Regions from separate parts of the Pseudomonas sp. GGS8 genome, predicted to be linked through region 1. Evidence: predicted binding sites of a transcription regulator. Region 1 holds the regulator's gene; each other region holds the start of a gene.
The links. The regulator FliA, encoded in region 1, starts transcription of late flagellar genes. The targets are predictions, from matches to a motif close to CTAAAGTTTNNNNNNNNNNNGCCGNTAA.

Region 2: a site for FliA is predicted at 1,980-2,007, ahead of J3D54_RS06490 (methyl-accepting chemotaxis protein). Genes of this name have one in related genera too.
Region 3: a site for FliA is predicted at 2,530-2,557, ahead of J3D54_RS09305 (methyl-accepting chemotaxis protein). Genes of this name have one in related genera too.

What each region holds. Positions count from the first base shown of each region.
Region 1 is NZ_JALJWF010000001.1:3,652,758-3,656,948, forward strand. Features, by position in the region: gene flhF (flagellar biosynthesis protein FlhF) at 1-1,301, shown strand, start outside; gene fleN (flagellar synthesis regulator FleN) at 1,418-2,248, shown strand; gene fliA (RNA polymerase sigma factor FliA) at 2,245-2,985, shown strand; gene J3D54_RS16520 (chemotaxis response regulator CheY) at 3,153-3,524, shown strand; gene J3D54_RS16525 (protein phosphatase CheZ) at 3,547-4,191, shown strand, end outside.
Region 2 is NZ_JALJWF010000001.1:1,483,703-1,487,893, forward strand. Features, by position in the region: gene J3D54_RS06475 (formimidoylglutamate deiminase) at 1-821, shown strand, start outside; gene J3D54_RS06480 (lipocalin family protein) at 942-1,511, opposite strand; gene J3D54_RS06485 (hypothetical protein) at 1,545-1,799, opposite strand; gene J3D54_RS06490 (methyl-accepting chemotaxis protein) at 2,084-3,976, shown strand; gene J3D54_RS06495 (DUF924 family protein) at 4,109-4,191, opposite strand, start outside.
Region 3 is NZ_JALJWF010000001.1:2,110,734-2,114,924, reverse strand. Features, by position in the region: gene J3D54_RS09310 (aldose 1-epimerase family protein) at 1-181, opposite strand, end outside; gene J3D54_RS09305 (methyl-accepting chemotaxis protein) at 446-2,422, opposite strand; gene J3D54_RS09300 (LysR substrate-binding domain-containing protein) at 2,608-3,528, opposite strand; gene J3D54_RS09295 (NorM family multidrug efflux MATE transporter) at 3,686-4,191, shown strand, end outside.

The DNA.
Region 1 (4,191 bases):
CCGATATGCGTCAGGCCATGAAACTGGTTCGTGATGAGCTGGGCGCTGATGCCGCCATTATTGGCAATCGCCGGATCGCCGGCGGTGTCGAGCTGACGGCTGCCCTGGATTACAAATTGTCGGCGCTGGCCCCGCGTGTTCCGAACATGGAACTCGAGGACGAGCTGCGCAAGACCCAGTCGCGGATCGTCACCGCCCAGGCCGAACTGAGCCTGCGTGGCAATGGCGAGAGCGACAACACCACCAATCGCCAATTGTTCGCCGGCCTGCCGCTGACCGCCGCCGAGCCGCTGATCGAACCGACGCTGGCCGAGCCTCGGCGCCCGGCACCTGCGCCTGCCGCAGCGACCGGCGTCGATCCGCGTGCGTTCGACTCGATGCGTTTCGAACTCAACAGCCTGCGTGAACTGATGGAAGTGCAGCTTGGTTCTTTGGCGTGGAATCAGCTGCAAGGCAGCCGTCCGGCCCAGGCCAACCTCTGGCGTCGCCTGCAACGCATCGGCCTGTCCGGCCCGTTGTCACGCGATCTGTTGGCGCTGATTACCGACATTGAAGAGCCTCGTCAGGCCTGGCGTATGTTGCTCGCGCACTTGGCTCGGATGATCACCACCCCGGAAGTCGAGCCATTGGAGGAGGGCGGCGTGATTGCCATGGTCGGCCCGGCCGGCATGGGCAAGACCACCACGCTGGCCAAGCTCGCGGCCCGTTATGTGCTCAAGTACGGCGCGCAGAACATCGCGCTGGTGAGCATGGACAGCTATCGCATCGGTGCTCAGGAACAGCTCAAGACGCTGGGCCGGATCCTCAATGTGTCGGTGACCCATGTCGACCCGGGTCAATCCCTGGTGCAGGCGCTGGAGCCGCTGCTGCGCAAACGCGTGGTGCTGATCGATACCGCCGGCCTTCAGGCCAGCGATCCGGCACTGCGCATGCAGCTCGAAAGCCTGGCCGGGCGCGGCATCAAATCAAAAAATTATCTGGTCTTGGCAACCACCAGCCAGAAACAGGTTCTAACCGCCGCTTATCACAGTTACAAACGCTGCGGCCTCGCCGGCTGCATCCTGACTAAACTGGATGAAACGGCAAGTCTGGGCGAGGTGTTGAGCCTGGCTATCAGTCATGAGTTGCCGGTGGCTTACCTGACCGATGGTCCGCGGATCCCGGATGATTTGCATCTGCCGCGTCGTCATCAACTGGTCAGCCGCGCCGTTAGCGTGCAAATGCAGGAAGAACCCAGCGAAGAAGCCATGGCTGACATGTTCGCTGATATTTACCACAGCCCGACCAAGCAGGTTGGCTGAGGTATTAATGAACATTTTTTGTACCTACATCGATGGTCTGCCATGCATTGTTCCGATGGTGAACGCGCAGCCAGTAATGTGGCCTCCGTCTAAGTAAGACAAGGTAAAGAAATAACATGGGCAGCATGCATCCCGTACAGGTGATCGCGGTGACCGGCGGCAAAGGTGGCGTCGGGAAGACTAACGTGTCAGTGAACTTGTCCCTGGCTCTAGCTGAGCTCGGCCGGCGCGTCATGCTGCTGGATGCCGATCTGGGGCTGGCGAACGTCGACGTTCTGTTGGGACTGACACCCAAACGCACGCTGGCCGACGTGATCGAAGGTCGCTGTGAGCTGCGTGACGTGTTATTGCAAGGGCCTGGCGGTATCCGCATCGTCCCGGCCGCCTCCGGCACCCAGAGCATGGTTCATCTGAGCCCGGCCCAGCATGCCGGCCTGATTCAGGCGTTCAGCGACATCGGCGACAACCTCGACGTATTGGTGATCGACACCGCTGCGGGCATTGGTGACTCAGTAGTCAGCTTCGTGCGCGCCGCGCAGGAAGTCTTGCTGGTGGTGTGTGACGAGCCGACCTCGATCACCGACGCCTACGCGCTGATCAAATTGCTTAACCGCGACTACGGCATGAACCGATTCCGCGTCCTGGCCAACATGGCGCAGAGCCCGCAGGAAGGCCGCAACCTGTTCGCCAAATTGACCAAGGTCACGGATCGCTTCCTTGACGTCGCCTTACAGTACGTCGGCGCAGTGCCTTACGACGAAAGCGTGCGCAAGGCGGTACAGAAGCAACGCGCGGTGTATGAAGCTTTCCCACGCTCCAAGTGCGCCCTGGCGTTCAAGGCCATTGCGCAGAAAGTCGATACCTGGCCGCTGCCGGCCAACCCGCGTGGGCACCTGGAGTTTTTCGTCGAGCGCCTCGTGCAACAAACGGCAGGACCCGTGTTATGACAGCCAGCGGTTACAACCTCTACAAGCAGTCGGCACGTGACGCGCAGTACGAGCTGATCGAGCGTTACGCGCCACTGGTCAAACGCATTGCCTACCACTTGCTGGCGCGTCTGCCGGCCAGTGTCCAGGTCGAAGACCTGATTCAGGCCGGGATGATCGGCCTGCTAGAAGTATCAACCAAATATGACGCCAGCAAAGGCGCGAGTTTCGAGACGTACGCGGGTATTCGAATCCGCGGCGCGATGCTCGATGAAGTGCGCAAGGGGGACTGGGCGCCACGTTCGGTCCACCGCAATACCCGCATGGTCAGCGACGCGATTCGCTCGATTGAAGCTAAAACCGGCCGTGACGCTAAAGATCACGAAGTTGCGGCCGAACTCCAATTGAGTCTCGACGATTATTACGGGATTTTGAACGACACCCTGGGCAGCCGGTTATTCAGCTTCGACGATCTGTTGCAGGACGGCGAACACGAAGGGCTGCATGAGGATGGCGCGAGTGCTCATCTCGAGCCGTCACGCGATCTGGAAGATGAACGCTTCCAGGCGGCGCTGGCGGACGCGATTGCCAATTTGCCGGAGCGTGAGCGACTGGTGTTGGCGCTGTACTACGACGAAGAGTTGAATCTCAAGGAAATCGGTGAGGTCCTGGGGGTCAGTGAATCTCGGGTCAGCCAGTTACACAGCCAGTGCGCGGCCCGTTTGCGGGGGCGTTTGGGGGAGTGGCGAGCGCGCTGAAGGCAGTGTGGGGACACTGCGAATGGAGCTGGTGTGGTGTTGAACCGTACCGGTCTCGATCTGTTGTGCTCCAGACAGTCATTGAGTGCTTTGCCGGATTGATTGAAATGGCGCGCCCAGGTGCTGGGCGCGTTTAAGACTGCTTGGAGGTCGAATTGGACAAGAACATGAAAATCCTCATCGTTGATGACTTCTCAACGATGCGGCGGATCATAAAAAACCTGTTGCGTGACCTTGGGTTCACCAACACCGCCGAGGCCGATGACGGATTGACCGGGTTGCCGATGCTGCAAAGCGGTAACTTCGATTTTCTGGTGACCGACTGGAACATGCCCGGGATGACCGGCATCGACCTGCTTCGTGCGGTGCGCGCCGATGAAAGGCTCAAGCATCTGCCGGTGCTGATGGTGACCGCTGAAGCCAAGCGCGAGCAGATCATCGAAGCGGCCCAGGCCGGTGTTAACGGCTATGTGGTCAAACCCTTCACGGCCCAGGCGTTGAAAGAAAAAATCGAGAAGATTTTCGAACGCATCGGTTGAGAAACTGCGCCACGGGGGAGCTATGGAGCATATCGAATCTTCAAAGGGCGATTTTGAGTCGACCCTGAAAAAACACGCGGTCGAACTGGTCGAAAGCCTTGAAAAGGGCAGGTTCGGCGACGCTGTGCAACTGATCCATGAGCTCAACCAGACCCGTGACCGTGGCCTGTATCAGGAAGTGGGCAAGCTCACCCGCGAGCTGCATAGCGCGATCGTCAATTTCCAGATTGACCCGCACATGCCGCAAGCCGAGGAAGTGTCTCAGATCACGGATGCCACCGAGCGCCTGTCCTATGTGGTCAAGCTGACCGAGGCCGCGGCCAACCGCACCATGGACCTGGTGGAGAACGCCACGCCGCTGATCAACAGCCTGAGCGACGAAGCTCAGGCGCTGAGCACGGATTGGGGACGGTTCATGCGCCGCGAAGTCGGGGCTGAAGAGTTCCGCGAGTTGGCCCGGCGGGTCGACGGTTTCCTGACACGCAGCAGTGAAGACAACCGCGTCGTGTCGAGCAACCTCAACGACATTCTGCTGGCCCAGGATTACCAGGACCTCACCGGTCAGGTGATCAAGCGTGTGACCCAACTGGTCACCGAAGTTGAAAGCAACCTGCTCAAGCTCGTACTCATGGCCAGTCAGGTAGACCGCTTTGCGGGTATCGAACAT
Region 2 (4,191 bases), 2.2 Mb from region 1:
ATTATCTGAAACTTCAATCGCGCTTGCAGCCGATCCTGGCGCAGCAACCGGCGCAGTCGCTCGGCCTGTGTTTCCACTCATTACGCGCGGTCACACCGCAGCAGATCAGCGAAGTACTGACGGCCAGCGACAAGCAGTGCCCAGTGCACATTCACATCGCCGAACAGCAGAAGGAGGTCGATGACTGCCTGAGCTGGAGCGGTCGCCGTCCGCTGCAATGGCTGTACGAAAACACCGAAGTCGATCAACGCTGGTGCCTGGTCCACGCCACTCACGCCAACCCGGAAGAAGTCACGCTCATGGCCAAGAGCCGCGCCATCGCCGGCCTGTGCCTGACCACGGAAGCCAACCTCGGCGACGGAATTTTCCCGGCGGTGGACTTCCTGGCGCAGGGCGGGCGCATGGGCATCGGTTCCGACAGCCATGTGTCGTTGAGCGTGGTGGAGGAATTGCGCTGGCTGGAATACGGCCAGCGTCTGCGTGATCAGCGGCGTAATCGTTTGTATGGCGCGAATCAGCCGATGGTCGGCCGCACGCTGTACGACGCGGCACTGGATGGCGGCGCCCAGGCGTTGGGCCAGTCGATCGGAGCCCTGGAAGTCGGCAAGCGCGCGGATTGGTTGGTGCTCGACGGCAACGATCCGTACCTGGCAACCGCCAGTGGCGACGGGATTCTCAATCGTTGGTTATTTGCCGGTGGCGATCGCCAGGTGCGAGATGTGCTGGTCAATGGCCAGTGGGTCGTGCGCGATGGGCGGCATGCCGGCGAAGAAGAGAGCAATCGGGCATTCACCCAAGTCCTGCGCGATATCTTGGGCTGACGCAAAAAATGTGGGAGCGAGCCTGCTCGCGATAGGACCGTCAGATTCAACAGAAATGTTGACTGACATTCCGCTATCGCGAGCAGGCTCGCTCCCATCGTTTTTGCTCTTCGATGACCGTTAGTTCGAGGTCTTGGCCATCTTGCTATCCGACGTACGCCAGATCAGCCGTGTCGTGTCATACCCCTGCTGACGCGCCCTGCTCAGCAGTTCTTCACGCGCCACGCCATTGACCGTTGGGGTCCGTGACAGCAGCCAGAGGTGATGGCGACTCGGGTCGCCAACAATCGCGGTCTTGTAATCATCGCTGACGTACAACACCCAGTATTCTCCCTTCGACACACCGGGTATCAGTCGCGAGAACCAGGTATCGAATTCGACCCACAGTTTGTCGGCCTTGCCAGGCACCTGTGGATAAGCCTTGCCCTTGGCCTCTTCCCATTGCCATTCCGAGGTCAGACAGCGGTTGAGCACCGCCATCTCACCGTCAGGCTTAAGACTGTAATGGGCTTCGGATTGCGCACAGTTGCGCTGGAAATACACCGGCAAACGCGCCAATTCGTACCAGGTTCCCTGGTAGCGCTTGAGGTTGACGCTGTTGACGGTCTTGGGCGCCAACGGATCTACGCCAGAAGAGGCGCAGCCGGCCAATACCAGGCCGGCAAAAAGAACGATCAGGAACCGCTTCATTATTTTTTTCTCCCGTGGGCGAAAAGCCCCGGTTTACTTCAGGCCTTGGCCCGAAAACATCAGCACTTTGTCACCGGCATACTGCACGCTGATAAAGCTGTTTTTGTCGCCCCAGGTGCAGCTGGACATGCCGAGTGCGCCCGAGCAGTCGGCGGGTTTGCCCAGCAAGGTTTCAACCTCGGCCTTGGGCATGCCGGTCGACAGCTTCGAGTAATTTTCCTGATTGATCTTGCTGCATGCGGCCAACAACACGCAGAACGAGAGCAAGGCGATAGAACGCAGCGACATGGTGTAACTCCTGGAACGGAAGAGGGGTGGCATGTTGCCAACCAGAAGCTTAGAAGAGAAAACCCTAATCTGGTTCCCCGACCGTCCGGCTATTTATTAGGCCACTCGTCCGCCTTTTACCGATAAATCAGCCACTTTCTCGCGTCGTTGAGTATTTCGTCGGTTTTCGTCAAAACCCACCTAATCTTTGGCGCTGGCCAGTCGACATAAAAGCAGCGCCAAGCCCTCGACTGTGGCAAATTGACGCCCCCTTGTTGACCAGCCACTGCGCGGTAGATCATTTAATGACTAGAAACATGAAATTCAGCCACAAGATCTTGTTGGCAGCCGCTCTCGTGGTGGCCGTGGCATTCGCCTGTTTCATCCTGTTCAACGATTACCGCCAGCGACAAACCCTACGTAGCAGCACCGAGTCCTCGATGCAGGAACTCGGCAGCCTGACCACCAGCAACATCCAGACCTGGCTGGAAAGCCGCATCCAATTGCTGCAATCACTGTCCCAGCAGATCGCCATGGATGGCAGTGCCCAGGCCAACCTCAAGCGCGCCATCGACCTGCCGGCCTACACCGGCAACTTCCAGTTGAGCTACTTCGGCGGCACCGATGGCGTGATGTTCTCGGTCCCGACCGGCAACCGCGCCGCGGACTATGATCCGCGCGCCCGTGGCTGGTACAAGGCGGCCGACAACGCGCAACAGACCATCGTCACCGAACCCTACATCGCGGCGTCATCGGGAAAACTGGTAATCACCGTGGCCACGCCGGTGAAGCACCAGAACCAGATGATTGGCGTCGCCGGTGCGGACATCGACCTGTCCAGCGTCAGCACAATCATCAACTCGCTGAACTTCGGTGGTCATGGCCATGCGTTCATTGTCAGCGCCGACGGCAAGATCCTGATCCATCCGGACAGCAAACTGGTGCTCAAGAGCCTGACCGACGCCTACCCCAACGGCGCGCCGAAAGTCAGCCCGGGCTTGAAGGAAGTCGAACTGAACGGCAAAACCCAGTTCATCTCATTCACCCACGTTAACGGTGTACCGTCGGCCGACTGGTACGTGGCGCTGGTGCTGGATCAGGAAACAGCATTCTCGATGCTCAGCGAGTTCCGCACCTCGGCAATCATCGCCATGGTCATCGCCGTGGTCATCATCATCGCGCTGCTGAGCATGTTGATCCGCGTGCTGATGCAGCCGTTGCTGATCATGGGCCGTGCCATGCATGACATCGCCGAGGGCGAGGGCGACCTGACCAAACGCCTGACCATTCACGGCCAAGATGAATTCGGTGCACTGGGCACCTCGTTCAACCGTTTCGTCGAGCGTATCCACACCTCGATCCGCGAAGTCTCTTCGGCTACCGGTCAGGTCAACGAAGTTGCCTTGCGCGTAGTGGCAGCCTCGAACTCGTCGATGTTCAACTCCGATCAGCAGGCGTCGCGCACCAGCAGCGTCGCGGCAGCGATCAACCAGCTCGGTGCCGCCGCCCAGGAAATCGCCCAGAACGCCGCCCTCGCCTCGCAACATTCAAGCGACGCGCGCAGCCTGGCCGAAGACGGTCAGCAAGTTGTGGATAAAACCATCGCCGCGATGCACCAGCTGTCGGCAAAAATCAGCGATTCGTGCGGCAACATCGAAACCCTGAACAGCAACACGGTGAACATCGGGCAGATTCTTGAGGTGATCACCAGCATCTCGCAACAGACCAACCTGCTGGCCCTCAACGCCGCCATCGAAGCGGCCCGTGCCGGTGAAGCCGGCCGTGGTTTTGCCGTGGTGGCCGACGAAGTACGCAACCTCGCCCACCGCACTCAGGATTCGGCGCAGCAAGTGCAGAAGATGATCGAGGAGCTGCAAGTCGGCGCCCGGGAAGCGGTCAGCACCATGACCGACAGCCAGCGCCAGAGCGAAAGCAGCGTCGGCATCGCCAACCAGGCCGGCGAGCGCCTGAGCAGTGTGACGCAGCGCATCGGTGAAATCGACGGGATGAACCAGTCGGTAGCTACCGCGACCGAGGAACAGACCGCCGTGGTGGAGTCGATCAACGTCGACATCACCGAGATCAACACGCTGAACCAGGAAGGTGTGGAGAACTTGCAGTCGACTTTGCGTGCATGTGCGGATCTTGAACAGCAGGCGGCGCGGTTGAAGCAGTTGGTGGGTAGTTTCCGGATCTAAGGCACTCTCACTGGCCTCATCGCGGGCAAGCCCGCTCCCACAGGTTCCGTGGTGTGCACAAGTTTTGAGTTCGACGCCGAACCCTGTGGGAGCGGGCTTGCCCGCGATGGCGGCATCAGCAACAACGACAAGCTAGAAGCGCGATCCTGGCCCAGAGAGAAACTCCAGCTCCTCAGCCGTAGATTCACGCCCCAACACTGCATTGCGATGGGGAA
Region 3 (4,191 bases), 1.5 Mb from region 1:
CGCCATGCAAGGTGCGCAGGGTCACAGAAAAGGGTTTGTCGGTTTTTACACCGAGTTGCTGGCTGGTGATCTGCCAGTTCTGAGCGGCTTTATCGGTATCGAGCAGGACGTAATCCCAGGCCATGGCGTGGGAAGCAGCGGACAATGCGCTGAGGGCAACGAAGAGTTTGAGCGGGGTCATGGCAGCAGCCTTTCTTGGAGTTGTGCCATTTTTATAAACTTGAAGAAACGTTTCAGCAAGCTTAAAAACGCAAACAACGCGGGTAAATGCCAAGAAAGACAATTAATGAGGAGTTGATCTTCAGATTTTGGACAAATCGTAATCGAGTCGATCCCTTCGCGGGCAAGCTCGCTCCCACATGATCTCTAGCGTTCACAGGTACTGTGTTCACCGCCGATCCAAATGTGGAGCTTGCTCGCGAAAGCTGTTTCGGAAGCGTCCGCCTCAACGAAACCGGTCAACCTCATGGCGCAAGTCCGCCGCGAGCTTCTCCAGCTCTTTGGCAGTCACCGCCAGGTTCGACACCACTTCCCGCTGCTCACTGTTCGCCAGGGCAATGCTTTGCAGATTGCTGCTGAGCAAGGTCGCGGTGCTGCTTTGTTCCTGGGTTGCAGTGGTGATGGCAGCGAACTGTTGACCGGCCGAGCGGCTTTGCTCGTCGATCCGCGCCAGCGCCGAAGCAACGTTGGCGTTGCGCGAAAGGCCTTCCTGCATCAACACATTGCCCTGCTCCATGGTGCTGATGGCGTTGCCGGTTTCCTGCTGGATGCTTTGAATCATCCCGGAAATCTCATCAGTGGCCTGGCGGGTGCGTGAAGCCAGGTTGCGCACCTCATCGGCCACCACTGCAAACCCACGGCCTTGCTCACCGGCGCGGGCGGCTTCGATGGCCGCGTTGAGCGCCAGCAGGTTGGTTTGCTCGGCAATCGCCGTAATCACCCCGACAATACCGCCGATTTCCTGGGAACGCTGACCTAGAGTATTGATCACTGTCGCGGTGCTGTTCAGCGCACCGGCGATTTGCTCCAGAGACGAGGACGCTTCGTCCATCGACGTACGACCGATCTGGGTTTGCTGTGCGTTTTCCTGCGCCAGACGCTGGGTGTTGCCCATGTTGTCGGCGATGTTCAGCGAAGTGGCGCTGAATTCTTCCACGGCGCCGGCCATGCTGGTGATTTCGCCGGACTGCTGCTCCATCCCTTCATAGGCACCACCAGACAGGCCGGACAATGCCTGGGCGCGGCTGTTGACCTCTTCCGAGGCTCTACGAATGTGCTCGACCATGGTCGACAAGGCCTGACTCATCTGGTTGAAGGCGCGGGCCAACTGACCGATTTCGTCGTTGCTCGACACGTTCAGGCGTACGCCCAAATCACCGGCGCCCAAGGCTTCGGCCTGACGCACCAGATCGCCCAGCGGCGCCAGCTTACTGCGCAGCAACCAGACCGCCGCCCCCACCGCCAGCAACATCGCCAGCAGGCTGCCGATGGCCAGGCGAATGCCGACGTTCCAGGTCACCGCGCGGATTTCGGCTTTCGGCATGCTCGCCACCACCGACCACGGCCCGCCGTCGAACGGCACGGCAATGCTGTAGAAGTCTTGCGACTTGTCGCTCCAGAAATCGCCCTTGCCCGGTGTCTTGGCCAGACCGACGATGGCCGGGACTGCCACGTCCAACGCTTGCACACCGGCGATCGGCACCAGCCATTTGTTCTGCTCATCGAGCAGCGCCAGGGAGCCGGTCTGGCCGATGCGGAAGCGTTTGAGGTTCTCGAACTGGGCGTTCTGTGCGTCGGTGTAATCGAATCCCACGAACAGCACGGCAATCACCTTACCGCCGCTGTCGCGTACGGGGGTGTACTGAGTCATGTAGGACCGTTCGAAGAGCAAGGCGCGACCGACGTAGCTCTGCCCGGCCATCAAGCGCGCATAAGCCGGGTGAGCGTGATCCAGCAGTGTGCCGATGGCCCGGGTGCCGTCCTGTTTGCTCAGAGAGGTGCTGACCCGAATGAAGTCTTCGCCGCTGCGCACGAACAGCGTCGCAACGCCGGCAGTCATTTGCTTGAACTCGTCCACTTCTTTGAAGTTGTTATTCAACACTTCGCTGCCCAGGTGCAGGCCCGGGGTCTGCACGCCCGCCACGGCCACCGGCTCATCCGGGTGCACGCTCAAACCGGCGCTGAAGCGCTTCTCGAACAAACCGCTCAGGCGCTGGGTACTTTCACGCAACGTGCCGTGGAACGTGCTCAGCTGATCGGCCAGCAGCCGTGCCTCGCTGGCCAGGTGCTCTTCCCGGGTGGCGAGGTTGGCAGCGTCCAGCGAGCGCAGGGCAAACACGGTGCTGCCGCTGATGACAACCGCCAGTATCACGGCAAGCGCAAGACCCAGCTGTGAGGCAATCCGAGCACGTGGTTGAGACATGACAGCTCCTGACCCAGTGAGCCGGATCATCCTGATCCCGTCGCACTCGGCAAAATTTCTGATAGTGGGGAAAACGTGGAGCCTGGCACGAAGGTTCCATCAGCAGATTTTCGGCGGCAAAGCCGAATACTTGAGTGATTAACCGGGATATGGCTCAAGGCCGCCATTGCAGCGGTTCCATCGATTCAGCCCAGACGTTCGACATCCGGCAATTCCATGGCCCGGACTTCGCCTTGCAGGAAATCGCTGAGCCGACGCAAACGTTCACCTCCCGGGCGGGTTTTCGGCCAGACCAGGTAATAATGCTCACCACTGGCGACAGCCGTCGGCCACGGCAAACTCAGACGTCCCTGCGCGACATCCTCCGATACCATCAGCAAATCGCCCATGGACACGCCGTAGCCCCGGGCGGCAGCGATCATGCCCAGTTCCAGCGTGTCGAACACCTGCCCGCCCTTAAGCGAGACTTGATCGGTCAGGCCCATGCGCTCCAGCCAGTTGCGCCAGTCACGGCGATCCGGCGTCGGGTGCAGCAGTTCCGTGCTGGCCAGGCGCGCAACGTCCCATGGTTGATCCTTCAGAAGATTCGGTGCCCCCACCGGAATCAGCTCTTCGGGGAACAGCAAAGTCGTCTCCCAGTCCGGTGGAAAACGCCCGTTGCTGAGAATGACGGCACAGTCGAAGGGTTCGTGGTTGAAGTCCACCGTATCGACGTCCATCCAGGCGCTGGTCAATTGCACCTCGTTCCCCGGTCGCAGGTGCCGAAAACGGCTGAGCCGCGCCAACAGCCAGCGCATGGTCAGGGTCGACGGGGCTTTCATGCGCAAGATGTCGTCTTCGGCACGCAGGGTATTGCAGGCTCGTTCAAGGGCGGTGAAGCCTTCGCGAATGCCGGGCAGGACCAGCCGCGCCGATTCGGTCAGTTGCAGGTTGCGCCCGCTGCGATGGAACAGGCGACAGGCGAAATGCTCTTCAAGCGTACGAATGTGCCGGCTGACCGCACTTTGCGTGATCGACAACTCCTCGGCGGCGCGGGTAAACGAGCTATGCCGCGCCGCCGCTTCGAATGCTCGAAGGGCATACAAAGGAGGAAGACGACGAGACATTGGGAAAGCTCCTATAGCGCGGTTGCCTCAACTTATCAGAAAGTCCTTAGCATGAGTTTTAATCATGCCACCCATCCTTTTTATCCCTTTGTGGAAACCCCGCAGAGCGCCGAGAATCGACGCTTCCTGTTCTCTCTGACAATAGAGCGTGATGACCATGCAGCATCCAGCGCGTATTGAACTCTGGGCCATCCTGCGGCTGGCGGGGCCGTTGATTGCCTCGCAGTTGGCGCACATGTTGATGGTCCTCACCGACACCTTGATGATGGCGCGCCTGAGTCCCGAGGCGCTGGCCGGCGGCGGTCTGGGCGCGGCGACGTATTCGTTCGTGTCGATTTTCTGCATCGGCGTGATCGCGGCGGTGGGCACCCTGGTGGCGATCCGTCAGGGCGCGGGCGACATCATCGGCGCGGCGCGGCTGACCCAGGCCGGGTTATGGCTGGCCTGGTTGATGGCGCTGGTGGCGGGTCTGCTGCTGTGGAACCTCAAACCGGTGTTGCTGTTGTTCGGCCAGACCGAAACCAACGTTCAGGCAGCGGGCCAGTTTCTGTTGATCCTGCCGTTCGCCCTGCCCGGCTACCTGAGTTTCATGGCGCTGCGCGGCTTCACCAGCGCCATCGGCCGGGCGACGCCGGTGATGGTCATCAGCCTCGGCGGCACCGT